2 regions of the Fructilactobacillus florum 8D genome follow, and region 1 is predicted to be linked to the other one. Evidence: predicted binding sites of a transcription regulator. Region 1 holds the regulator's gene; the other holds the start of a gene.
What was found. Region 1 encodes Rex, which represses fermentation and respiration genes when NADH is low (regulators of the CRP and FNR family bind a similar motif). Its sites were predicted from a motif close to TTGTGAANTANTTCACAA; they were not measured.
Positions count from the first base shown of each region.

Region 2: adhP (alcohol dehydrogenase AdhP) is a predicted target of Rex. The motif match lies at 2,622-2,639, and genes of this name have one in related genera.

Region 1 covers NZ_ALXG01000033.1:32,293-44,925, reverse strand. Annotated here, with positions in the region: gene B808_RS03925 (LPXTG cell wall anchor domain-containing protein) at 1-253, opposite strand, end outside; gene B808_RS03920 (APC family permease) at 416-2,254, opposite strand; gene groL (chaperonin GroEL) at 2,389-4,017, opposite strand; gene groES (co-chaperone GroES) at 4,060-4,344, opposite strand; gene B808_RS03905 (redox-sensing transcriptional repressor Rex) at 4,483-5,118, opposite strand; gene tsaD (tRNA (adenosine(37)-N6)-threonylcarbamoyltransferase complex transferase subunit TsaD) at 5,251-6,282, opposite strand; gene B808_RS03895 (GNAT family N-acetyltransferase) at 6,299-6,895, opposite strand; gene tsaB (tRNA (adenosine(37)-N6)-threonylcarbamoyltransferase complex dimerization subunit type 1 TsaB) at 6,879-7,604, opposite strand; gene B808_RS03885 (acyl-[acyl-carrier-protein] thioesterase) at 7,614-8,366, opposite strand; gene rsmI (16S rRNA (cytidine(1402)-2'-O)-methyltransferase) at 8,382-9,260, opposite strand; gene B808_RS03875 (DNA replication initiation control protein YabA) at 9,264-9,578, opposite strand; gene holB (DNA polymerase III subunit delta') at 9,599-10,612, opposite strand; gene B808_RS03865 (cyclic-di-AMP receptor) at 10,624-10,950, opposite strand; gene tmk (dTMP kinase) at 10,962-11,600, opposite strand; gene B808_RS03855 (ABC transporter ATP-binding protein/permease) at 11,713-12,633, opposite strand, start outside.
Region 2 covers NZ_ALXG01000013.1:41,739-54,371, forward strand. Annotated here, with positions in the region: gene B808_RS01320 (arginine deiminase) at 1-47, shown strand, start outside; gene argF (ornithine carbamoyltransferase) at 62-1,099, shown strand; gene B808_RS01330 (basic amino acid/polyamine antiporter) at 1,134-2,552, shown strand; gene adhP (alcohol dehydrogenase AdhP) at 2,680-3,702, shown strand; gene adhE (bifunctional acetaldehyde-CoA/alcohol dehydrogenase) at 3,786-6,395, shown strand; gene B808_RS01345 (CsbD family protein) at 6,461-6,715, shown strand; gene B808_RS01350 (ABC transporter permease) at 7,027-7,827, opposite strand; gene B808_RS01355 (metal ABC transporter ATP-binding protein) at 7,831-8,745, opposite strand; gene B808_RS06520 (hypothetical protein) at 9,059-9,211, opposite strand; gene B808_RS01360 (amino acid permease) at 9,346-10,713, shown strand; gene B808_RS01365 (GNAT family N-acetyltransferase) at 10,984-11,451, opposite strand; gene B808_RS01370 (APC family permease) at 11,592-12,633, opposite strand, start outside.

The sequences.
Region 1 (12,633 bases):
GAACCGACAAATTTGCTGAATCAGGTTCCGCCGCAACACTTGTGGATGCTAAACTATCATTGCTTACCGTGCTACGATCAGACTGATCTTGCTGGGTGGCAGTTGCTTGGTTAGCTTGATCGGCATGGACTTTGGCGCCCTGATTCAAAAACAGGAATCCACCAGTTACTACCATGGTAGTTATCCCGGCATAAACCCACTTACCTTTAGCTTTATACATTTTGTAATGGATTTTATCATTTTGAAAATTCATGTTTATCACCTCGAAAAAACAAGACATTCATAGTAACATTAATCTTTCTATAATTAAGGTCACTATACCATTACTACTAATAAAAAACAAGTAATCATTATTAAAAGGGGCTTGTTTAAACAGGATTACTGTTTAAACAAGCCCCTTTTAATTATCTACTTTTTAATTATCTAAATGATAGTTATACGTTGAAACAATAATGTCTTGGCGTGAATTTAAGGCTGCCCGCAACCGCAAAGCAGTTTGATTATGCAAAACATGTTGCCAGTGTCGTCTTGGAACAAACTGTGGCACCAAAACCGTTGTGGAATAGTTTTGCTCCGTATCCTTTCGTGAAATCACATCACAAAATCTCAACACCGGATCATTAATTGAGCGATAAGAAGTATGCAAGTTAACGAAACGAATGTCCGGATACTCATCCCGAAATCGTTGTTCAATTTTAACCTCATGCTCTGGATTGGAATCAAAAGAAACATGAACGGCAATTACCATGTCACCAATTGATTTGGCATAGCTAATCGCTTCACGAGTAACCTGCGTGACGTTGCCAACTAGAACGATTACCGTTGAACCATCGTAATGATGTTCTAACTGTTTACTATCCAAATTCCGAATTCGAAGCTGTGCGGCTACCAATTTATAATGATTATGAATCAAGTTAAACATGTAGAGAATCAGTGGCATAATGATCAAATAAGGCCACACGTTTACAAAATGAAGAATAAACAAGAAGACTACTAAAATTGCCGAGATGGCAGCTCCGACTAAATTAATCAGGGCTTTCCCGGGCCAAAAACCATCTCGATGATGCAACCAATGAACAATCATTCCCGATTGTGACAAAGTAAATGGAACAAAGACTCCGACCGCATACAACGGAATCAATAAATTAGTTTTCCCATTGAAGATTAAAATCAGTACAATCGCACCAATTGCTAAAGAAATGATTCCGTTGGAATAGCCCAACCGATCACCCTTATCAAGGTATGCGTGTGGCAGATATTTGTCCTTTGCCATGTTAAAAGCCAGGATTGGAAAAGCGGAAAAACCAGTGTTCGCAGCAACTGCCAAGATCAAAGCAGTTGCCATTTGCAATACATAGTAGAAAAAGCCGTGTCCAAAAACGCCCATCCCAATTTGAGATAAAACGGTATCTTTGGCACTTGGTACAATCCCCATGTAATAACTCAAAAACGTAATTCCAGCAAAGAAAAGCGCCAAAATAATTGCCATCAACGCCAACGTATTGGCAGCATTTTTTCGTTTTGGATCCTTAAAATTAGGAACCGCATTACTAATCGCTTCCACCCCAGTTAACGAAGCTGACCCCGATGAAAATGCTTTAAAAAAGAGTAGTAAACTCATTCCCTGGACAGATGAAGTAACTGGTGCAGTTGCCCGATAAGTAATATTTCCATTCAGAATGTTGTAACCACCCCAAACAATCATTACCAGGATCATTAAAATAAATAGATACACTGGAATCACTAGAAAAGAGGCTGAATCGCTCATTCCACGAAGATTTAAGACCATAATAAAGAGCACAATAAAAATGGCAATGGGAACCTGGTAAGCATACAACGACGGAATCGCCGAGGTAATTGCTTCCGTCCCAGAAGTCGTTGACACAGCAACCGTCAACATATAGTCAACTAGCAATGAACCGCCGGCTACCAATCCAGCCCCCTCACCCCAGTTCGTCCGAGCAACCACATATGCACCACCCCCAGAAGGATAGGCATAGATAATCTGTCGATAAGAAAGGGTAATGGCGGCTAACAAGATGAGCACCAGCAAAGCAACCCACATCTGATACATCAACGCCGCAGTTGAAAGCGTAATCAGCACCGCCGTAATCTGTTCAGTTCCATAGGCCACCGAAGATAGCGCATCAGATGATAATAATGCTAATCCTTTGAATTTAGTTAGTGATTGTCCCGAAACATCACTACTTTTGAGCGGTCTACCAATAATAAGTCTTTTTAAATATCGCCACATGAACCTTACTCCCATAACTTTAGCTTTAAATTGGGTTAATCCCTGTTTTCCATTGTACTATACTACGTTCATTTTGCGGCAACAAGCTTAGAAAATAAAAAAAGCCCGCCATTGCGAGCTTTTCTTAATTTAAATTACATCATTCCTGGCATTCCTTGTGGCATTTGTCCGGGAGCACCGGCATCTGCTTTTTCTTCTGGTTTGTCAGCAACTACCGCTTCCGTTGTTAATAATAATGATGAAACAGAAGCAGCATTTTGTAGTGCCGAACGACTAACCTTGGTAGGGTCAACCACTCCGGCTTTAATCATATCTTCATATTTACCAGTGGCAGCATTGTAACCAATCCCTGCTTGTTCTTTCTTCAGGTGATCAACCACGACTGCCCCATCAACACCAGCATTTTCTGCAATTTGTTTAACTGGTGCTTCCAAAGCTCGTAGCACAATGTTGATTCCAGTTTGCTCATCGCCAGTAGCATCAAGGTTTGCAACATCTGACAAGATGTTAATGAAGGAAGTCCCACCACCAGGAACAAAGCCTTCTTCTACGGCAGCTCGAGTAGCGTTCAAAGCATCTTCGATGCGGTATTTACGTTCTTTCAATTCAGTTTCAGTAGCTGCTCCCACTTTGATGACAGCAACGCCACCAGCTAATTTAGCAACCCGTTCCTGTAATTTTTCCTTATCAAAGTCTGAGCTAGAAGCGGCAATCTGATTCTTGATTTCTGATACACGCTGTTGAACAGCATCCTGACCACCTTTGCCTTCAACGATGGTCGTGTTATCCTTCGTCACGTTAACTTTGTTAGCCTGACCAAGCTGATCAATGGTCGTGTCTTTTAGATCTAGACCCAAATCATCGCTAATTACTGTTCCGCCAGTCAAAACAGCAATATCATCTAGTTGCGCTTTGCGACGATCACCAAAACCAGGTGCTTTAACCGCAACAACGTTGAAAGTTCCCCGCATTTTATTCAAAACTAAGGTAGGCAATACTTCACCACCAATATCATCAGCAATGAGCAAAAGTGAACGACCTTGTTCAACAACTGACTGCAATAGTGGCATGATGTCTTGCATATTATTGATCTTTTTGTCAGTCAATAAAATATATGGATTATCAAGGTTTGCTTCCATTTTTTCTTGGTCGGTTACCATGTATTGTGACATGTAGCCACGATCAAATTCCATTCCTTCAACAACATCAAGACTGGTCTCAACACCTTTGGAGTCTTCAATCGTGATAACTCCATCGTTACCAACTTTTTCCATTGCATCCGCAATCAAACTACCAACTCGTTCGTTAGCAGATGAAATCGAAGCAATCTGTGCAATATCTTCCTTGCTGGCAACCTGATGGCTCATTTTGTGTAATCCAGCCACAGCTGCTTCAGTTGCTTTTTCAATTCCACGACGAACGCCAACGGGGTTTGCACCGGCAGTAACGTTTTTCATACCTTCTTTAACAATTGCCTGCGTTAGCACCGTCGCTGTCGTAGTTCCGTCACCGGCAACATCGTTAGTTTTAGAAGCAACTTCGGAAACTAACTTAGCTCCCATGTTTTCGAAATGATCTGGAAGTTCAATTGCTTTTGCAATCGTTACTCCATCATTAGTAATCGTTGGATCCCCAGCTGCTTCCTCTAAAACTACGTTTCGACCCTTTGGTCCCATCGTGGTTTTAACCGTATCTGCTAACTGATCAACACCATCTAGCATCTTGCTACGTGCGTCATCAGAAAATTTAATTTCTTTAGCCATTTTAATTCACCTCATAAAAATTTATTTTGAGTCTGATTTAATCTATTTTAAAATTGCCAACAAGTCATTCTCATGCATTACCAAGTATGATTCCCCTTGATAGTCGACGTTAGTCCCTGCATACTTGTCAAACATTACCCGATCACCAGTTTTAACAACTGGTGCAACGGTCTTTCCATCATCAAGGACTTTTCCAGCTCCGACTGCAATTACTTCGCCTTCCGTCGGTTTTTCTTTGGCATTATCTGCCAAAACAATCCCACCAACTTGTTGGTTTTCTGGTTCCTGAACCTTAATAATAATTCGATCTCCAATTGGCTGTAACATGCTAATCCCTCCAACAAATTAATTTTGGCACTCAAACTATTCAAGTGCTAATTACATTTTCTAATATAGTCTGCTTTTCTTAAAATTGCAAGAACTTTGTTCAGTAAAAAAGGCGAATTGTCTCTGACAGTTCGCCTTTTATTTCTGATCGTAGTGGTCAATAAAGTAGATTAAAGTTTGGAGCTCGTTCGTTAAATCAACGTTGTGGACGCGAATTCGATCTGGAACTGACAACCGGATCGACGTGAAATTCAAAATCCCCTTCACCCCAGTTTCAGCAACTTGATTCGCCACCTCCTGTGCTACTCGCGAAGGAACTGTGAGAATCGCAACCGTAATTTGCTGATCCTGTAACTGCGTCACTAGCTGCTCAATGGGATAGATAGGAACCCCGCTCTGAACCGTATTAATCTCTTGAGAATTAATGTCAAAAGCGGCCGAAATGCGGATGTTACTATCCTGATGAAAGCTAAAGTTAAGTAGAGCATGACCCAGATTACCAACCCCGACGAGTGCAACATTGGTTAGTCGATCCTGATCGAGAATATCCTTAAAAAATGCCAGCAAGTTATCAACATCATAACCATAACCGCGCTTGCCCAAAGCCCCAAAATACGAAAAATCGCGCCGAATGGTTGCTGAGTCAACTCGAATTGCATCTGCTAATTCATTCGATGAGACCCTTGTTTTCCCACCATCATGCAAAATATTAAGGTAGCGATAGTACAATGGTAACCGCTTGGCCGTTGCACGCGGAATCTTTGTTTCTGTCATTTAATTTCCTCCACCTGACTATTATCGAAAGCCTGATAAGAATTATTTTAACATAAAACAATTCTTTGTGAAAATATTTTCAAAAAATTACTGCCGTTCTGAACCTCCGTAAGAAAAACACTAGCCGCTGGACTAGTGTTTTTTTAATTGGATTCGTTCAAATTCTAAGCTAGGATTAGCATTTAAGTCTAGATCAGCTCGCACCTGATGCTTTTCTAACATCCAACCAGCGGCACCAATCATGGCAGCATTATCACCACAAAACTGTGCTGGTGCCATTACCAATCGGACTTGGTTGGCTACCGCGCTAGCGAGACGTTGACGTAATTCGTGATTAGCTGCAACTCCCCCAGCCAGGATCAGCTGCTGTGCTGGATATTCATGGAGTGCGCGGACCGTTTTATCAACCAAGACATCCACTGCAGCTGCTTGGAAACTAGCTGCCAAATCGACCTGAGAAAGCTGTTCGTGTACCTGTTCTGCATGATGAACCCGGTTAATAAAGGAGCTTTTCAGCCCACTAAAGCTAAAATCATAGCCAGCTTCATCCTGCATTGCTCTCGGAAAAGCAAAAGTATCCTGACCTTGCTGTGCCAGTTGATCGACTTGGGGTCCGGCTGGATAAGCCAACCCCATCGTCCGACCAACCTTGTCATAGGTCTCGCCAACTGCATCGTCTCTGGTTTCACCAATGATTTCAAACTGGTTCTCGGCTGGCATCCATACTAATTCCGTATGCCCACCAGAAACCACCAACGCCATGGCAGGAAATTTAATTGGTTGCACAAACTGAGCTGCATAAATATGCCCAGCAATGTGATTTACCGGTAAAAGTGGCAGGTGGTGCGCCCAAGCCACCGTTTTAGCTGCTGTAACTCCCACCAGCAAAGATCCCACTAATCCCGGTCCGTATGTAACTGCAACCGCACTCAAATCCGCATAGTCTACCTGAGCCGTTTGCAACGCCTGCTCTAGACAAATTGTAATCTGTTCGATGTGATGTCTGCTAGCGACCTCAGGAACTACTCCACCAAATCGTTGATGGCTTTTAATCTGCGTTGCCACTTCGTTAGCAAGCACTTTTCGACCATCACGAATTACGGCCACGCTGGTTTCATCACAACTCGTTTCAAAGGCGAGAATTAAACTTGTTTTGCTCTTCATTTTCAACTCACAATCATTATCTACCAAAATTTTTAGAAGCTAAAACATTCCGTTTTTCCAAGTTCAACTGAAATTCAGTCAGCCCAGTTTCAGCCCGATCCTGTTTAGCTTCTTCCTTGGTCACAAAGCCCAAATCAGTCAAAATACCCTGAGTTTTGTCATCATCATCTGAACAACAAACTAAAACTTGTTGTAACTCCATTTCACGCGCGCGTTCAATGCAAGTGGTAATTAAAAAGTAGCCTAAGCCATGGTGCTGGAACTCTGGTAAGATTGCCAATGAATCAATGATACAAAGCCGTTGGTCCCGTTTGATCACCGCATCGATAAAGCCTACCAATTCATCATGATACCGTAAGATGAAATAAAAGCGATCATGATCGTTACGTAATCCAAGTTGAAACCGTTTGCGACTCCATTTGAAATGTCCTCGGCCAGCTGCCCGACTAACCTTAACAATGTCTGGAAGATCCGTTAGCGTTCCTTTCCCTAAAAAATAATGATTCCCACAGATTTCAACCTGACGATTTTTAAAAACTAACGCGTTATCAATCTTGTTTTCCAAACGATCGTTAACGTTTTTACGATACCATTCTTTAAAGGTGCTCCACATAATTGTGCTGTTCCTCTCCTGGATGTTCTCGTTGCCAATCTGCTTCCGCCTGGGTCAATCGCAAGTATCTTGGCACAAAATGATCTACATCGGTAACCACTGCTTGTTTCTGCCCGGCTAATCCCAATTCTCCAGCTTGGGGAAGCGCTTTTGGTCCTGATACTACTACTGCCGTAGGAAAAGATTCCTTAATCTGATCCACAAAATGTAGCGTATCTTGACCGACAAACAACAAGTTATCATGGAATTTTTGTAGTTCTAAAATCCACCGCGAGAATGCCACATGTCGATCAAGGAGCACCGTTTTCAAACCAGCTGGTTCGGTTTGGTAAACTCCCGAAAATACCAAGTCATTACGCGCATCAAATAATGGAACAATCAAACGGTTAGTATCACTAAAGTTCAGCGCTAAGGTGGCTAAACTAGAAATTCCAACTAATTGAATCTTAAGGGTGGTTGCTAGTACTTTCCCAATCGTAACTGCAACCCGCAGACCGGTATATGAACCCGGTCCATTAGCTACGACGACTCGATCAAGGTCGGTTGGCTGCAAGTGCGCCCGCTCTAGCAACTCTGCTACTAAGGGCAAGGCAAATGCGGCATGTTTTCGTTCCGTTGTAATAGTCGTCGTTGCTAATAGCTGGTTGCCGTCCAACACCGCCGCGGTTAGCGGGCGGTTGGAGGTGTCCAGTGCCAATACTTTCATCATTATCACTTCTTATTCTAAGTTTTCCCATTTAATTTGGGCTGTCGCAGAAACTTGTTCTTGGACTAGTATTTGGTGAACCGACCAATCATAACCAGTTTCAGCAGGAAGGACTGTTGCTCGGCTGGTAACCGCGTCACCATAACGAACTTCATCAGCAAACTTAATGCTAAATCCGACCGCCCGATGCGCTTTTAAAAATGAAAACGGTAGGGTATCGACCATCCAACCAATATAATGAGTATTACTAACATGTCCATTAAAGTCAATATCCGAAAATCGAACCGGATAATTAGTACTAATAACCTCTTCTGACGGTAATTTTTGGATCTTTTGCATCCGCCCAATCCGATGAACTCGTTCACTGCCGTATGGCGTCACCATCTCCGGATTTATTTTTACCATCTTGCGAGTTTTTAAATCCATCGTTACCCAAAGGCTAGTAACCGAAACTAACAACTGACCATCAGTAGTACGAGCCCAAAAATTACGCCGCGCAAAATTATTGGTATATTCAGAGCCTTGGGTTGAAACTTCCAGACGTTCATTGGCGCGTGGCAAGCGCATAATAGTGACGTCGTATTGAATTACAACCCAGGTAGCCCCCGCTTGTTGGACTCGATTAATTCCAACTGCCAAATCATTAGACTGATCCTCAGAAACTTGCACAATGGTATCAATTAAATACTGCAGATTAATATCACCATGAAGATCTGTTTCAAAATTTGCAACCTGAACCGGTTCTGAAAAAATTTTTGCTACCATAATACATTAACGCTCCTAAGTAAGCTGATGATATTCATTGTATACATCTTGTCGAACTACCTGGTTTAACTTTGCTACTTGCTTAATGGCTTCATTTGGTTTTGCTCCGTGATTAATTAATGCTTGCACTTGTGCTCTCAAGGTCAGTTTAGCCATCGGGTTAACCGGCTGGTCCGGTTCTTGATTAGAATTACCTGCAACCAAAATCACAAACTCGCCCCGAATGTTAGTCGCTTCACTCCAGACCACGAGCTCACTTAAGGTTCCCCGCACATATTCTTCGTGCCGCTTAGTAAGTTCACGTCCCAACGCTGCATCCCGATCTCCCAGAACCTGCAGAAGTTGCTTTAATGTTTGCTTAAGTCGATGGGGAGCCTCATAAAAAATCAAAGTTGCTGTAATCGACTGTAAGTGTTGTAACTCGGTTCGTTGCTCTCGGGGTTTCCGTTTTAAAAAACCATAAAACATAAACGGTTGCGCCGGCAACCCGGAAGCAATTAAACTCGTTAGTCCAGCATTTGCTCCTGGCAGGCTCACCACTGGGATTTGGTGCGTTAGACATTGCTGCACCAAATCCTGCCCTGGATCACTGATTGAGGGCATTCCTGCATCACTAACTTGGGCAATCGTCTGCCCCATTTTCAATTTTTGGATTAATTCTGGAGTTCGTGTGGTTGCGTTATGCTCATGAAAACTAATTTGTTTAGTTTTAATCTCAAAATGATTTAATAGCTTTTGCGTGTTGCGGGTATCTTCTGCAGCAATTAAATCTACTAATTTTAAAATCCGTAAAGCCCGCAAGGTAATGTCTTCGAGGTTGCCAATCGGAGTGGGGACTAAATATAAAGTTCCCATCGTCATGGACTTAAAACTAGATTGCGTCTGAAGCGTCATCAGCTATCGCTCCCCGTAAATAATTTCCGTACAAAAGATACAACTTTCATTTTGTAATCGGCTTTTACCATAATACTGATTACAAATATGATAACCGTCATTATAAAGTTTCTCTAAATTTTGCTTTGATTTGGAAAGTACTTGCACACCCTGATGCTTTTTTTCATGGGCATCCAATAAATCATGCAGGTGCTGGTTTTCAATCCGAAGCTCCTCATTTTCTGCCAACATCTTCACCACCTGGTGCTGCATGGTTGCGAGATTGGCAGTCAACTGCTTGAACTCCATTATTAAATCATCAGTGTTTTCAGTCGGCAAAATTGGTCATTCCTTTCACATTACTGAAATTCCCTAAGGCTTTTAAGCGTAATTGCTTCTAAAATATTTTGAAAACTAACGTTATTTTGCTGAAAACGACTAATGGTTAAAACATTTTCAATAATAGCGATTAGTTGCTGATCAGACAAGGAGTTTGCTGCTTGCTGCATCATTTTGTAATCATCACCAAAAGCCAGCTGTTCCGAACCAGTGCCTTGATATTTAACTTGAAGGACCTCTTGAAAGAGGAAACAAATCATTTGAATTGTAACGTCTTGATCATTACGATCTCTCATCAACGGCACCAGATTGGTTTGAACCGTTAAAAAAGCCTGCCAATCACCCTGTAGCAGCCAGCGAAACCAACGCTCTAACCCCTGCTTGCTTTTTACAATCCAGTCGTCCTCTGTGAGTCGCTCAATTTGTCGAGCATCACTAGTCAAGTTTAACAGTAATTGGATTGTACTGTGAGGTAAGGGACCCTGCTTTAACTTAGTTTTTAGCTCCGCTTGATCTTGAACAGCTAATTCCACTACTTGCGTCCGTGAAATAATGGTTGGCAATAAGCGGTGGTAATTATTTGTCAACAAAAAGACCGTTACGTGCGTGGGGGGTTCTTCTAATGATTTTAATAAACTATTAGCCGCTTCCGTCGTCATGGTTTCGGCTTCAGAAATAATAAACACCTTTTGTTGTCCTTCAACCGCACTCTTAGAAAATTCGCGGCGAACCTCTCGAATCTGGTCAACTTTCAAACTGCTCCCGGTTGGTTCCACCATTAAAACATCCGGATGCTCTCCAACTGCAATTCGCAAACATTCGTTGCATTTACCGCAAGGAACCCCAGTTGCTTGCACATTACTACAAAATAGTCGCATGGTGAGTAGCAACGCCAAATTTTTTTTACCGACGCCACTAGTTCCGCTAAACAAATAAGCATGACTTAACTCATGCTTAGCAATTACTTGTAAGAAGTGACGCTCTAACTCCGGTTGTTGCATTTCTACTGCCGTCAACACTTGAGCCGCTTTCATGGTCTCGTCTCCTAAAAATGATAAAAATTATCCATGGGCAACACCATGACTGTTGCTCCGCCAACTTGTACTTCAACCGGGTATGACGTATCACTAATACTTCCGACTAGGTTAATCGGTGGGGTCACATACTGTGAGCGTGCCTGACAAACTTCCTTAATGGTATCTAGGACTTCCTTAACCCGTTGATCCTCAATTCCAATTAAATACGTGATATTTTTAGCCTTCAAAAAACCACCCTTAGTTGCTAACTGCGTGGCAATGATTTTTTGGTGGTTAAGCTGATTTTGTAGCTTGGTAGAATCTTTTTCCTGAACAATTGCTACCACAAGTTTCATAAGCGTCTCCTTTACAAAAAATAGGATGCAAACTGTTGCGAAATTACCGCTAAAACTTTTTGAGTTACTACTGCAACTGGCTGCGTGGCATCAATCACAACCATTCGCTGGGGATTATTAGCGGCAATTTTATCATAGGCTGTCTGAACCCGCACATAAAAATCACGTTGTTGCTGATCTAATTGATTTTGCTGCTTTGTTTCTCGGGTTTGAATGCGTTCCAGTGCCACCGCAACGGGTAATTTTAAGTAAAAAGTCAAGGTTGGCAGCACTCCCTCCGTCGCGAACTGATTCATTTCCAGGATGTTTTCAATGCCTAGCTGCTGACCACCGCCTTGATACGCTAGTGAACTATCGAGATATCGGTCACATAAAATTAGTTGATTATTATGAAGCGCTGGTAAAATCCGCCGTGTAAGGTGTTGTCGGCGAGCTGCTGCAAAGAGGAGTGCCGTGCTCCGTGGATCCAATGCGTTATTGTGATCAAAAATAAAAGAGCGAATCTGTTCGGCCAGTTGATCTCCGCCAGGTTCCCGAGTGGTGACCAGCTGCGCCCCCAATCGGGGAATTAGATCCTGAACAACCTGCTGCATTACCGTCGTTTTTCCAGAGCCATCGAGACCTTCAAATGTGATAAGCTTCCCTGTCATCTGTTTTGCCGTCCAATCATTAATCTAACCTAATTGTACTTTAAAATCGTTGTCTATTCTAGTTAAACTGTTTCCAAACAAAAAAGGCTGATTAATCTCAGCCTTTTTAAAATCATTCTGCACTTAAGCTTACCACTGGATCAACTCGCGCAGCCTTTAATGCAGGTGCTAACGCTGCCAGTAAACAAATTACCACCGAAACAATTACTCCAAAGAGTACATTTCCAACACTAATTTGCATTAGTGAGTAGTGAATCCCAGAATTAGTGAGATGATTAATCCCCAATTCTAAAACATAGGCTAAAATCACTGCGATAATTGATGCAAAAAATCCTAGGATGGCCGCCTCAAAAATAAAGAGGTGCCGAATATTTCGTTTAGTAAAGCCCAAAGCCCGTAAAATTCCAATTTCTTGGGTTCGTTCAGAAACACTGATATATAGAACTACAATGATCATAATGGTAGAAACCAATAATGAGATCGCAGCAATTGAAGTCAACACTCCCACTGCAATGTTAACATACGTATTCAAAGTCGATACAATGCTACCAGCTCCAGTAATTTGAAAATCAGCTTTGCCGGTACTACTGTGTAAAGCTTTTATTTTATTTTGAACCGGCTCCACATTTTTTACTCCGCCGGCAATATCAACCGACAAAAAGTTTGGACTAAAGTCCACCCCACCGGCACGATACATCGAAGCCAACGTATCATAAGAAATCACTGCTGGCGTGCCACTTAAGCTATCAGAAACGCCACTTATTGTAACTTCTTGCTGTAAAATTTTAGGTTGCGTCTGACTGCCCCCTGCATTAATGTACAGCATCAGCTTGTTTCCTTTAACAGCGTATGGATTCTTTTTGTTGATTTTTTGGGCGTCGCCCTTACTAATGAGAATTTCATTTTTACCGGGGATTTTCCCAGTCTTGATATTCTTCGTCTTGATGGTGTGATCGTAAGTTTGAATGGTTTGCAGATGGATATTCTTGTTGCCTTGGCGAAGCTGACCACCAGTGACTGCAAAATAACCCTT
Region 2 (12,633 bases), on a different contig from region 1:
CGCGGTGCATGTCACAACCGATTCGCCGAGCTCCGCTAGCAAACTAACAGGAGACAAATTGATGACAGTGCTAAATAAATTAAAAGGTTTGCAGGGTCGCTCTTTTTTAAAGGAAGTTGATTTTACACCCGCCCAACTGGAAGCTTTAATTGAATTTGCTAGCCAGTTGAAGCAGGAAAAGCAACAACACGGAAGGGTGCCTCAATACCTGCATGATAAGTCGCTGATTTTACTGTTTCAAAAAACTTCCACTAGAACGCGGTTATCATTTGAACTTGGTGGCGCTGAAATGGGGGCCCACGTGGCTTACATCGATCCAACCTCCAGCCAGTTTGGAACGAAGGAATCGATTGAAGACAGCGGTCGAGTTTTTGGTGAATTGGCAGACGGGATCGAGTATCGCGGATTTGCCCAGCAAGATTTAGAAACGTTGGCCACTGCCGCCCAAGTTCCGGTTTGGAACGGTTTGTCAAACGAGTGGCATCCAACGCAGATGATCGCTGATTTTTTGACGATTAAGGAAAATTTTGGGCATTTGCGTGGAATTAATCTGGCTTACGTTGGTGACGGGCGGAATAATGTGGCGAACTCGTTGTTGGTAACTGGTTCGATGCTGGGGGTTAACGTTCACATCGTCGCGCCTCCCGCCTTGCAGCCGAGCGCGGCTGTGCAGCAAAAAGCACAGACATTGGCGCAACAAAGCGGAGCCCGACCACTAGTAACCGCAGATATTGAGAAAGGGGTGCGAGCAGCTAACGTCATCTACACTGATGTGTGGGTTTCCATGGGTGAACATAATTGGCAAGCACGGATTGATTTGTTGCGTCCCTATCAGGTTAACTCGGCCTTACTTGAAAAAACTAAGACACCCACTGACCAGTTGATCTTCATGCATTGTTTGCCGGCTTTTCATGATGGCAATACGACTACGGCTGCCCAGGTTGCCAGTCAATGTCATGGTTTAGATGGTCCGGCTTTGGAGGTTACCGATACGGTTTTTCGTAGTAAGTACGCCCGGCAGTTTCAAGAAGCGGGCAACCGGAAACCGGCAATTATGGCGATCATGGCGGCAACGCTCGGCGATTTAACCTTATTTTGAATCGAAGCGCTTATTTGGGAAGGATTTTTAACTAATGAATAGAAAAGGCGGCGTTTCTTTGGTGGGACTAATCATGTTAGTGATTAGTTCGAGCATTGGCGCTGGGATTTACAACGCTAGTCAGCAATTGGCAGCGGTTGCTACGCCGGGGCCAGCATTATTAGCCTGGTTGATTGTCGGGATTGGAATCTTGGGATTAGCCCTCAGCTTAAAGTCATTGAGTGAAACCCATCCAGAACTAACGGGAATTTCTGACTATGCCAAAGCAGGATTTGGTAATTTTGCGGGCTTCTTATCTGGTTGGGGTTACTGGCTGTCAGCTTGGATTGGAAACATTGCCTTTGCTACGATGATGATGTCGGCTCTCGGCTACTTTTTACCGGTATTTAAATCAGGGAATTCTGGACCAGCCATCATTACCGCATCGATTATTTCATGGCTATTGACCTGGTTGGTAGTTAACGGGGTTGAAAATGCGGCTTTTATTAATTCCATTGTGACGATCGTAAAGTTAGTTCCCTTGGTGGCTTTCATTCTTTTGGGGCTCGTTACCTTTAATGCCGGTATTTTTACTGCTCATTTTTGGCAAAATTTTAGCAGCAATTTTACCTATTCAGTCGCCACCCCTAGTGGGATTTTCCAGCAAATTAAGCACTGTATTATGATCATGATGTGGATTTTCATTGGAATTGAGGGTGCTACGATGATGGCTAATCGTGCGCGCCGTCGCACGGATGCTAGTCGAGCAACTATTATTGGGTTTATCTCCTTATTGATTTTGAACGTGGTCATTTCGATGTTACCGTATGGATATCTGACGCAAGCCCAATTGGCACACGTTGGCAATCCAGCCCTAACCTATGTGGTGGAACAAATGCTTGGTCCTGTGGGTGGAGCGTTTGTCAGCATTTCTTTGATTTTGACAGTAATGGGAACTTGGCTATCCTGGACGCTATTACCAGTGGAGGCAACCAGTCAGATGGCCAACGAACATCTCTTGCCCCAGTGGTTTGGTCGTTTAAATCGGCATAGAGCGCCCGCTAATTCCCTGTGGTTAACCCAAGTGTTACTACAGTTGTTTTTAGTTTCGCTCCTTTTTACTAATCAAGCTTACCAAGTGGCGATTTCCTTTTGTACGGCTGCCATTGTAGTTTGTTACGCCTTGGTCGGAGCTTACCAAATCAAAGTTGGCTGGGCCCAACACTCGCTGAAGCTTATGGTTCCCGGAATAGTGGCACTGGGATTTGAAGTGCTTGGGATTATCTTTGCCGGGCTCCAGTACCTCTGGCTGTGTTCAATTGCATATGTCTTGGGTTTTGTCTTTTATTGGTGGGCAGCTCATGAGCAACATCGGCAGCTGACAAGCTTTGAATGGTTAGTTATGATAATCATTACACTAGCGGCGTTACTGGCAATGGTGGCATTAGTAAACGGAAGAATTGTGCTAAATTAATAAAAAAAGTTTAAGAAAATAACACCGGGTATGCAAACAATTCCAAAGGTGTTATTATTATTCTTGTAAATGTGAATGTTTTAACAAGTGAAATTTTATTTTGAAACTAGCTTTAGGAGGAACGATAATGGTAAAAGCAGCAGTTGTGCGGGAAAATTCAGATGGATATGTGGACATCAAGGATGTCTCGTTACGACCAATCAAGCCCTATGAAGCCCTTGTGAAGGTTGAATATTGCGGTCTTTGTCACACCGATTTGCACGTGGCTGCCGGTGATTTTGGAGCAGTTCCTGGTCGAATTATCGGTCATGAAGGGGTTGGTAAGGTGACCCAGATTGGTGAGGAAGTTACAAATCTAAAGGTTGGCGATCGCGTTTCAATTGCATGGTTTTACTCTGCAGATGGAACTTGTAAATATTGTGTTACCGGTAATGAAACCCTGTGTCGGCAGGTTAAAAATGCTGGCTTTAGCGTGGACGGGGCGATGGCGGAAGCCTGCATTGTTGATGCTAAGTACGCGGTAAAAGTTCCCGCAGAGCTGGATCCCGTTCAGGCAACGTCACTTACTTGTGCAGGCGTGACAACTTATAAAGCGCTCAAGGAAGGACACACTAAACCAGGTGACTGGGTTGAAATTGTTGGCGCCGGGGGTCTAGGCAATTTGGCAGTTCAACTAGCCAAAAATGTGTTTAAGGCCCGAGTAGTGGTAACGGATGGTGACCCAGAAAAACTGGCTGCTGCCAAGGAACATGGTGCTGATGTTCTCATTAATCGCCATGATGATGATGCAACTGAGCAGTTGCTTGCCCAGACAAATGGGGGCGTTCAAGTGGCTGTGGTCACTGCAGTTAGTTCACAGGCATTTACAAATGCCGTAAAAGCCTTGGCTCCAGCTGGAACTCTGGTGGCGGTAGCCTTACCTAAGGGGGAAATGGGGCTTAATATTACCAGTGCGGTGCTTGATGGAATCAAAGTAGCGGGTTCGCTAGTCGGGACGCGCGAAGATTTACGTGAAACCTTTTTATTTGGCGCCGAGCACGCCGTGGAACCGATCGTTCGAACGGATAAATTGGAGCATATTAATCAGGTAATTGACAAGATGAAGGCTGGTAAAATTGTTGGACGGGTCGTCTTCGACTTTACGCATTAATCTTTGCGGAGCGGTCAGGAACCGCTTTTATTTTTAACACATATGTGAATTGTTGAACAAAATCTATTTAAAGGAGCTACACTATGAAACGTGAAACTCAAACTAATCAGGTCGCACAAACGATCGATGAACTAGTTAAAAAATCACAGGCAGCGTTGGATACAATGAGTCAATTTGATCAAGCGAAGGTTGACAAAATCACTCAAGCCATGGTTATGGCAGGGGTGGATGCCCATCAAATGCTTGGTCAGTTGGCATATGAAGAAACTGGCCGCGGAGTTGCAGAAGATAAGGCTATCAAAAATTTGTTTGCAACAGAAGAAATTTGGCATAGTATTCGCAATGATAAAACCGTGGGCGTAATCAATGATAATCCTGAGGAAGATTATCAGCAGGTCGCTGAACCACTGGGAGTGATTGCTGGAATCACGCCGGTTACTAATCCAACTTCGACGACCCTCTTTAAGGCAATTATTGCCATGAAAACCAGAAACACCATTATTTTTTCGTTTCATCCGCAAGCTTTGCAGTCGTCAATCAAGGCAGCAAAAATTGTTCGTGATGCAGCAGTGGCAGCTGGAGCACCTGCAGATGCCATTCAGTGGATTACTAAACCCAGCCGGGAAGCAACGAATTATCTGATCAATCATCCCCACGTCGCTTGTACCTTGGCGACCGGGGGACCAGGATTGGTGAAGGCCGCTTACTCGACGGGGAAACCAGCCTTAGGAGTCGGTCCTGGAAATGGTCCGGTGTATATTGAAAAAACCGCTAACATTTTGCGAGCAGTTAATGATTTGGTTTTGTCAAAAACCTTTGATAATGGAATGATTTGTGCCACTGAGAACAGTGCGGTAATTGATCAGCAGATTTATTCGGCAGTTAAAGCCGAATTAGAAAAAAATCGAGTTTATTTTGTTCCGCAGGCTGAACAACAGCAACTAACGGAAGCGATGTTTGATCCGGAGCGACTGAGTGTCAAGGGCCCCATTGCCGGAGCCACAGCACAGCAGATTGCTGAATTAGCTAATCTCAAGATTCCTGTGGATACTCAGGTGTTAGCAGTTGAAATGACTGGTATTGGACCAGATTATCCAATGTCTGGAGAAAAGTTGTCACCAGTGATTTCGGTTTATACGGCAACTGATCAAAACGATGCCATTGCGAAAGTAGAAAAATTGTTGGAATACGGTGGTTTGGGGCATACCGCTGCTATTCAGACTAGCGATGATGAGCTGGCCACCAAATTTGGGGTAGCAGTCAAAGCTTCGCGAGTAATCGTGAACTCGCCCTCGGGGTTAGGAGGTATCGGAAATCTTTACAATAATATGACTCCGTCACTAACCCTTGGGACAGGTTCATGGGGCGAAAATTCGATTTCGCATAATGTGACCGACATGGATTTGTTGAACATCAAAACAATTGCTAAGCGAAGGAATAATATGCAGTGGATTAAACTACCACGAATCTATTTTGAAAAAAACTCGGTTCGTTATCTTAAAGACATGCCTAATATCACTAAAGCGTTTATTGTTACCAGTCCTTCAATGGTTAAGTATCATTATGTTGACAAGGTTTTAGATGAACTAAATGCCCGTCAAAATCAGGTTCAGTACTACATTTTTGATGATATTCACGGCGAACCTAACCTAGAAATGATACAGGCCGGGGTTACGCAAATGCAGGCCTTTCAGCCGGACACGATCATTGCGCTTGGAGGTGGGTCACCACTTGATGCGGCTAAAATGATGTGGTTGATCTATGAACAACCAGACACCGATTTCTTTGGCGCCCGCCAAAAATTTCTTGATATCAGAAAACGGGTTTATCGGTTTGAAAAACCGCGTAAATCGCAGATGGTTGCTATTCCTAGTACTTCGGGAACCGGATCAGAAGTTACGCCGTTTTCGGTTATTACTGACGAGCAACACCATGTCAAATACCCATTAGCTGATTATGCATTGACACCAGATGTTGCCATTGTCGATCCACAATTTGTAATGAGTGTACCGCAGGGTACCGTCGCGGCTTCGGGACTCGATGCCCTAACTCATGCCATTGAATCCTATGTTTCAACGATGGCTTCTGACTATACTAGACCGTTGTCGTTGCAAGCTATCAAACTGATTTTTGACAATTTAACGGCTGCCTACCATGGGGATCAACATGCCCGTGCTGAAATGCATACGGCGTCAACAATTGCTGGGATGGCATTTGCCAATGCCTTTTTGGGAATCACCCATTCGATTGCCCATAAAATTGGCGGAGAATTTGGGATTACCCATGGAATTGCGATTGCCATCACGTTGCCGCATGTAATTCGCTACAATTTTAAACAACCAAAGAAAATTGCAACTTGGCCTAAATATGAATCGTTTCGAGCAGATCAAGATTACGCCATGATTGCTCGCTATCTAGGGTTACCGGGGCAAACTAATGAAGAATTAAAAGAAGCGCTTGTGCATCGCTTTATCGAATTGGCACATTCAGTTGGGATAACGCTGAGTCTTGAGGCGCAGGGAGTTAATGAAGCAGAGCTTGAAAAACGCTCCCAACGACTGGCAGAACTAGCGTATGGTGATCAATGTACAACGGCAAATCCGAAAGAGCCATTGATCGAAGACTTGCGACAAATAATTCAAGCTGAATATCACGGTACGGGTGTCGAGTCATCCGCTGATAATGCCGATTAATTGTCATTGCGCCTGATGATTGATTGTGTTACATTTAACTTAATTAAATTATAGGAGGTTTTACCATGAAAAATTTATTACTAGGTTTTAGCTTAGCTGCCAATGTTATCTTAGGATACGCGCTCGTGAAAGATTCTGACGGGATTGACTATTTAGTTGACAAACTGGACGGTTTGGGTGATCAGTTCAAAGGTAAAGCTGAACAGGTTGAAGGGACGCTGAAGGATGATCCAGCTCAGAAACTAGCTGGTGATTTCGATGAAGAAAAAGGAAATGTTAAAGATAAGATTAATGATATTAAATCCGATTTAACCGACTAAGATCAATAAGTCACTTTGTTAAATAAGATCTTTAAATTAAAAATTAAAGCGCTAATCACAGGATGATTAGCGCTTTTTTATGATTTTTTGTTAACTGTGGTTGGTAAATTTAATATTAAGGTTCTAATTATTTCGTGATTAGGCCTTTTTGGTTTGAACTCGAAAGACATAGAGGACGATGCTTCTAAATCTAAAGAAAATTCGCTGACCAAAGTGAATAATTAATCATTAGTAATGATTCTGCAATGTGAACAAGCTTGTGACCTGTAATCTAAGGAACCAGCCCAACAAACAAGGCCAGCGGAACTGCTTTAAATTTTTTCCTGTAAAGTAAGCTGAATTTTATCAAGTAAGAAAGCTGTTAAAATAACAACAAGTATGGTTAGCAGTAGGGAAGTTATTATTGTAGTAATATCAGGGATTCTATATATAATCGATCGCAAAGCACGTAACTGGTAGGTCATTGGATTTATATTTGCTAGTATTTTTAGATATAGAGGTCCATGACCGTCAAGATAAAAAGAAGGGGCAGTAAATGCGATGGGGGTGAATACTAATTGAATGAAGATATCCCGTTGTTGATAATTTTTAAACAGGCAACTACAAATTATTCCCAAGGAACTCCAAAATAACAACATTATAATTCCCACCAAGATGGCTATCGGGAATAAGACTACCAATCCCTTTATCTTAAATACGATTAACAATAAATAAAGGATCAAACATTGATATAAATAACCAAATATTGGGAAAACACTCATCCCTAAAATATATTGAAATGGTCTAACCCCATTCATAAATTTAATGGCCATTAATCCGAATTGTTTGTCCACAGTGCTTCGATAAACAGCTTGCGACATCTGAGTTGTCATAATTAAACCGACTACACCAATAGAAGCGTATGATGCATATGAAATAATTATGCCATGGTAATTAAAATTATTAGTCGTTGAATTTAATCCCATAACCAGAAATGCAAAAAAAAGGATTGGTTGCATCGTCATTGAAATTAATCCACCAAGATTAGAGAAGAAAGCATTAATTTCATTGTACATAACAATAAATGCTCCCCTAAAACCAATGGATTGTTTTTTAAAATTTAATGGATCCATCGCTCACTTCTCCAAACTCATATCTAGATAAATATCGCGTAGACTTTTTTGCTGCATACTAATATAATCAATAACTTCATTATTTTTTTCAGCTACATTCATAAATTTTTCAAATTCACTAAAGTTAATAATTAGGTTACCATTGTCAGATTCTTTAAAAGTACTAACTGATTGTTTAACCACCTGACTAAAATTACCAGATTTAGGTGTGATTTCTACCAACTTATTGCGAGCACCTTTTTGAATAAACTCGCTCATTAACCCATTAAATTTTACTTTATTATTTCCAATTAAAACGATTTTATCAGCATATTCTTCAACAATTGTTAGGTCATGACTTGAAATGATTACGATTGATCCTGCAATCGATTTTGTTTTTAAAAATTTAAATAGTTTTTCCGATGAATAAACATCTAACCCCGTAGTTGGTTCATCTAATATAAAGACGTCGGGATTTTTAGCCAACTCTCTTGCAATCTGCACTCTTTGCTGTTGACCTCCGGAAATATGATCCATTGGTCGATTCCTTAAATCATAAATCTGCATTTGTTTCATAGCACTAATACTTAATTTACGGCTTTTTTTAAGGGTTTTTCCGGATAGGAGCGGTCCCAGAATAACGTTGTTTTTAACACTAGTAAACCAATCAATTAGTGGTACTTGAGGACAAAACCCTACTTTATTAAAATTTGGCTGATTTAAATCATTTGTAACCTTAAATTCAATTTTTCCAGATAGGGGTGGCAAAACCCCAACAATGGAATTTATAAGAGTAGATTTTCCAGCGCCATTAGGACCAACAATTGCTGTGATTGTTCCAGGTAAAAAATCAATATTGATATCATTTAAAACGATATGTTTTTCATCATGACCATAACCCAAGTTTGCTTTTTTTAGCTTAATAAAATTTTCATTCATCGAAGCATCTCCTAAAGAAATTATTATACCATAATTATAATAAATAAAAGAGATGATAAATATGACGAATGGATTTTAAAAATAATTGGCAGTTTACAAGACGATCTCTAAATACAATTTAAAAGCTTCTGAAAAGAATGCTTTACTTGCTAAAGAGGCTGAAGAGCTAAATAAATTAGCAAGGTTTAAGGGTAATAGCAACCGACAACGAACAGGATTCAGTTTTCCATGATTTATAAACATGGTAACCCTGTGAAAATTTTCATCGATAAAAGAGCAGTCGAAAGACTGCTCTTTTTGGTTGGGGCTTAAGCTATCCGGGTTGGTTACAAACCAGTGTAGTAGTAGCCAGCCAACTTCCTGTTACTTGAGGGTGTCGCTGCTTTGAGTACATCGAAAGTGCGGTCATACAGATCAAAATTAAAATAAACGCGGTAATCAATAGAATTGTTCTTAGTTTATGCACATGGACACCTCCCTAGTCACATTCTAGCAGTTACACTAGGTTTTGTCTGTTTGACTAGATTTTTATAAATTGATAAGATTACCGCTATACTTATTTTACGAAAATCATTAGTTTGTTAAAGAAAGGTGATGGAAATGGTGGCAAAACAGCAGCAGGATTTAAAGCGCGGTTTAACCTCGCGACACGTACAAATGATTGCAATTGGAGGGGCGATCGGAACCGGACTGTTTTTGGGTTCTGGGACGGCGATTAAATCAGCTGGTCCGGCGCTGATTGTGGCTTATCTGATTACCGGGATTTTCTCATACTTAATGATGCGGGCAGTCGGAGAATTACTCTTGTCAGATCTGCACTTACATTCTTTTATTGATTTTGTGCGCGAATACTTAGGTGATCGCTGGGAATTTGCGATTGGTTGGGCGTACTGGCTGAGCTGGGCTAGTTTGGCAATGGCCGATTTAACGGCTTCTGGGATCTATCTCCGTTTCTGGTTTCCAGCACTTCCGCAGTGGGTAACACCTCTGATTGTTGTGGCAATTTTAGTGACTTTTAACTTGATCAACGTGGCATGGTTTGGTGAGCTCGAGTCGGCTTTTTCTAGTATTAAGATTTTTGCAATTTTGGCGCTAATTGTAGCGGGAGTCTGGATGATTGCTGTCGGTTTTCATACCCAAGGGAATACCGCTTCATTGACTAATTTAGTGAGTCACGGGGGCTTTTTTGCGACCGGCGTTTGGGGATTCATTCTGGCCTTTCCCATGGTGATTTTTGCCTTTACGGGGATTGAAATGGTCGGATTAACGGCCGGAGAAACCCGGGATCCACAAACTGATATTCCCAAAGCAATTAATTCGGTTCCTGTTCGAATTCTACTTTTTTACGTCGGGTCAATGATTGTAATCATGTCGGTCTATCCATGGAATGAAATTAATCCCAATCAGTCGCCGTTTGTTCAAATTTTTTCGGGATTGGGGATTAAATTTGCAGCTAATTTGATTAATTTTGTGGTTTTAACGGCAGCATTGTCGGCAGCTAATTCGGCGATCTTTTCCACGTCGCGGACGTTGTATATTTTAGGCCGTAACGGTCAGGCTCCCAAAGTATTTAGCAAATTATCGCGTGCCAACGTTCCATACGTGGGTATTTTGGTTTCTTCTGTGGTCTTTTTGGGCATTGTCTTATTAAACTACTTTTTCCCTAGCAAGATTTTTGTGTTAATTACGGGAGTCGCAACAATTAGTTTTATTTTTGTGTGGTTGATTATTATGTTGACCCACATCAAATTTAAACAAGCGACGGTCGGACAACCGGCAACGTTTGCAATGCCCTGGTTTCCAATTACCAGTTATGTCACCATTGCCTTCTACGTGGCAATCTTAATCGTGCTCCTCTTTGATCAAGCTACGCGGATCTCAGTAATTGCGACAGTGATTTTCTTTATGGCGTTGGTCGTTGGTTACCGATACTGGAATAAAAAGAAACAAACAGAGAAAATCAGCTAAATAATCCGAGATGGGTAAGTTAAATTTTAAATCCCAACATTAATTTAGAAAAATGCCACTACAAAAGGGATAAAAGTGGTAAGCACTAGCTGGTTGTTGTTATAACAACGTTGATTAACCAACGGGTTGATTCACAACCAGCGTAAACCGTACTAAAACAACTTAATTCAAATTAAAAAGCATGCGTTCATGATTGAACGGATGCTTTTTAGTATGGAGAGGGTGGTTGGTAGCTGGTCATGCAATCAGCTGGTTTTAATTACCAACAAGTTAGCTCAGCGATTTGGTGAAGACAAGAAGGGGACCATTTGGACCAGAAATGACTTGACCTGTTTTTGTAAAACCAGCCTTTTGATAAAGATGTTGTGCGGCTTGGTTACGCTGATTTACCCCTAAGACTAACTCAGTAATGGTCGGATAATTAGTGCTAAGATAGCCTGGCAATAAATCTAAGGTGGCTTGGGCGTAGCCGTGTCTTAAAAAACGTTCGTTTGTGGAAAAGCTTTTTAATAAAATACTATGTGGATTTTCTGTGTACTTATCTTTAGTGGAGTCAGTATCGAGCATTAAAAAAGTGCAGACTTCGTTAGCATCGTTGATTAGTAGCACCGGATGTTGGTTTTGATCGCGATGTGCCCTTTCAATCGCAGTAATTGGTGGAGTAGTGAATTCAGGATTGGTGATGCGATAGGCTTGAAGTTGTGAGCTGAAAGGGGCAGTATCTGTCACTAATTTCATAAAATCCTCCTAGTGGGCGAATATTTAAGTAGTTTAACAGAATTTAAAATTTAAACAAGCTCACGCCCAGCTTTAGACGAGGTCGCTACGAACTAAAAAGCCCTCGCTCCTTAATTGTTCTGAGGATTGAGGACTTAGCATTAGTTATGGTGCTTGCGCATCACTTTAAAGTAATAGACGGGACAGCCAACTGCCACGATGCTGAGCGATACGATGACACCGATCGGATCAGATAAAATCTCTGAGCCAATCACAAACAACGACCCAGCAATTGCTAATAGGGGAGTAAGTGGGAATAACGGAACAGAGAAGACCCGTGGTTGGTTTGGATTTCGGCGTCGCAAGAGAAAGAGCCCTACAAACGCCATGACATAGAAACAATAGATGGTGAAAATGCAAAGTTCTGAGATGCGGTCCGGATTAGTCAAAACAATCATGAGCCCAGCAATCACGATGACCGCAATGATTGAAAAAATTGGGGTGCGCGTTTTGCGGTTGAGATAGGCCAACTTTTTCGACCATGGAAGCTGATCCTGTTTGGCCATTGCATACATAATGCGGGGGAAAGTCATAATTTTACCATTCATACAACCAATAATAGAGATGATAATCCCAATACTGAGGATTTTACCACCGATTTGCCCGAAGTCTTTTTGCGCAATGTAAGGAATGGCAGCCGTTCCTAGGTCGTGAACTTTTTGGGCACCGATACTTTTTAATACCCCATAAGAAACCAAAAGATAGATTCCCATGACAGTTAAGATTCCAAGCGTAATGGCTCGTGGCAACATTTTTCTGGGATTTTTAATTTCGCCGCCAAGGTTGGCAACTAAAATCCAACCATCGAAAGCAAATAAAGTGGCGAGCATTGCTACCCCAAAGCCCCCGGCCGTGGTCTGAAGCCCCTGGATACTGCTAGAAAAGGCATCTGCGCGACCAAAAAAGAGACCAAAAATGATGAGGGCGGCAACGGGAACTAGTTTACAAATCGTGGTGATGATGGCAAATGCCCCCCCATAACGATTGGGGAACATATTGAGGATACCTACCAGACAAACAGATCCAAGTGCAATTGGCAGGTGCCAGATGGGAGCAGTATTGAAAAAATCACCCACTAGGACGGCTAGATAAGAACCAAGGGCGGCAATCATGGCTGGTCCATAGACAATGATCTGCATCCAG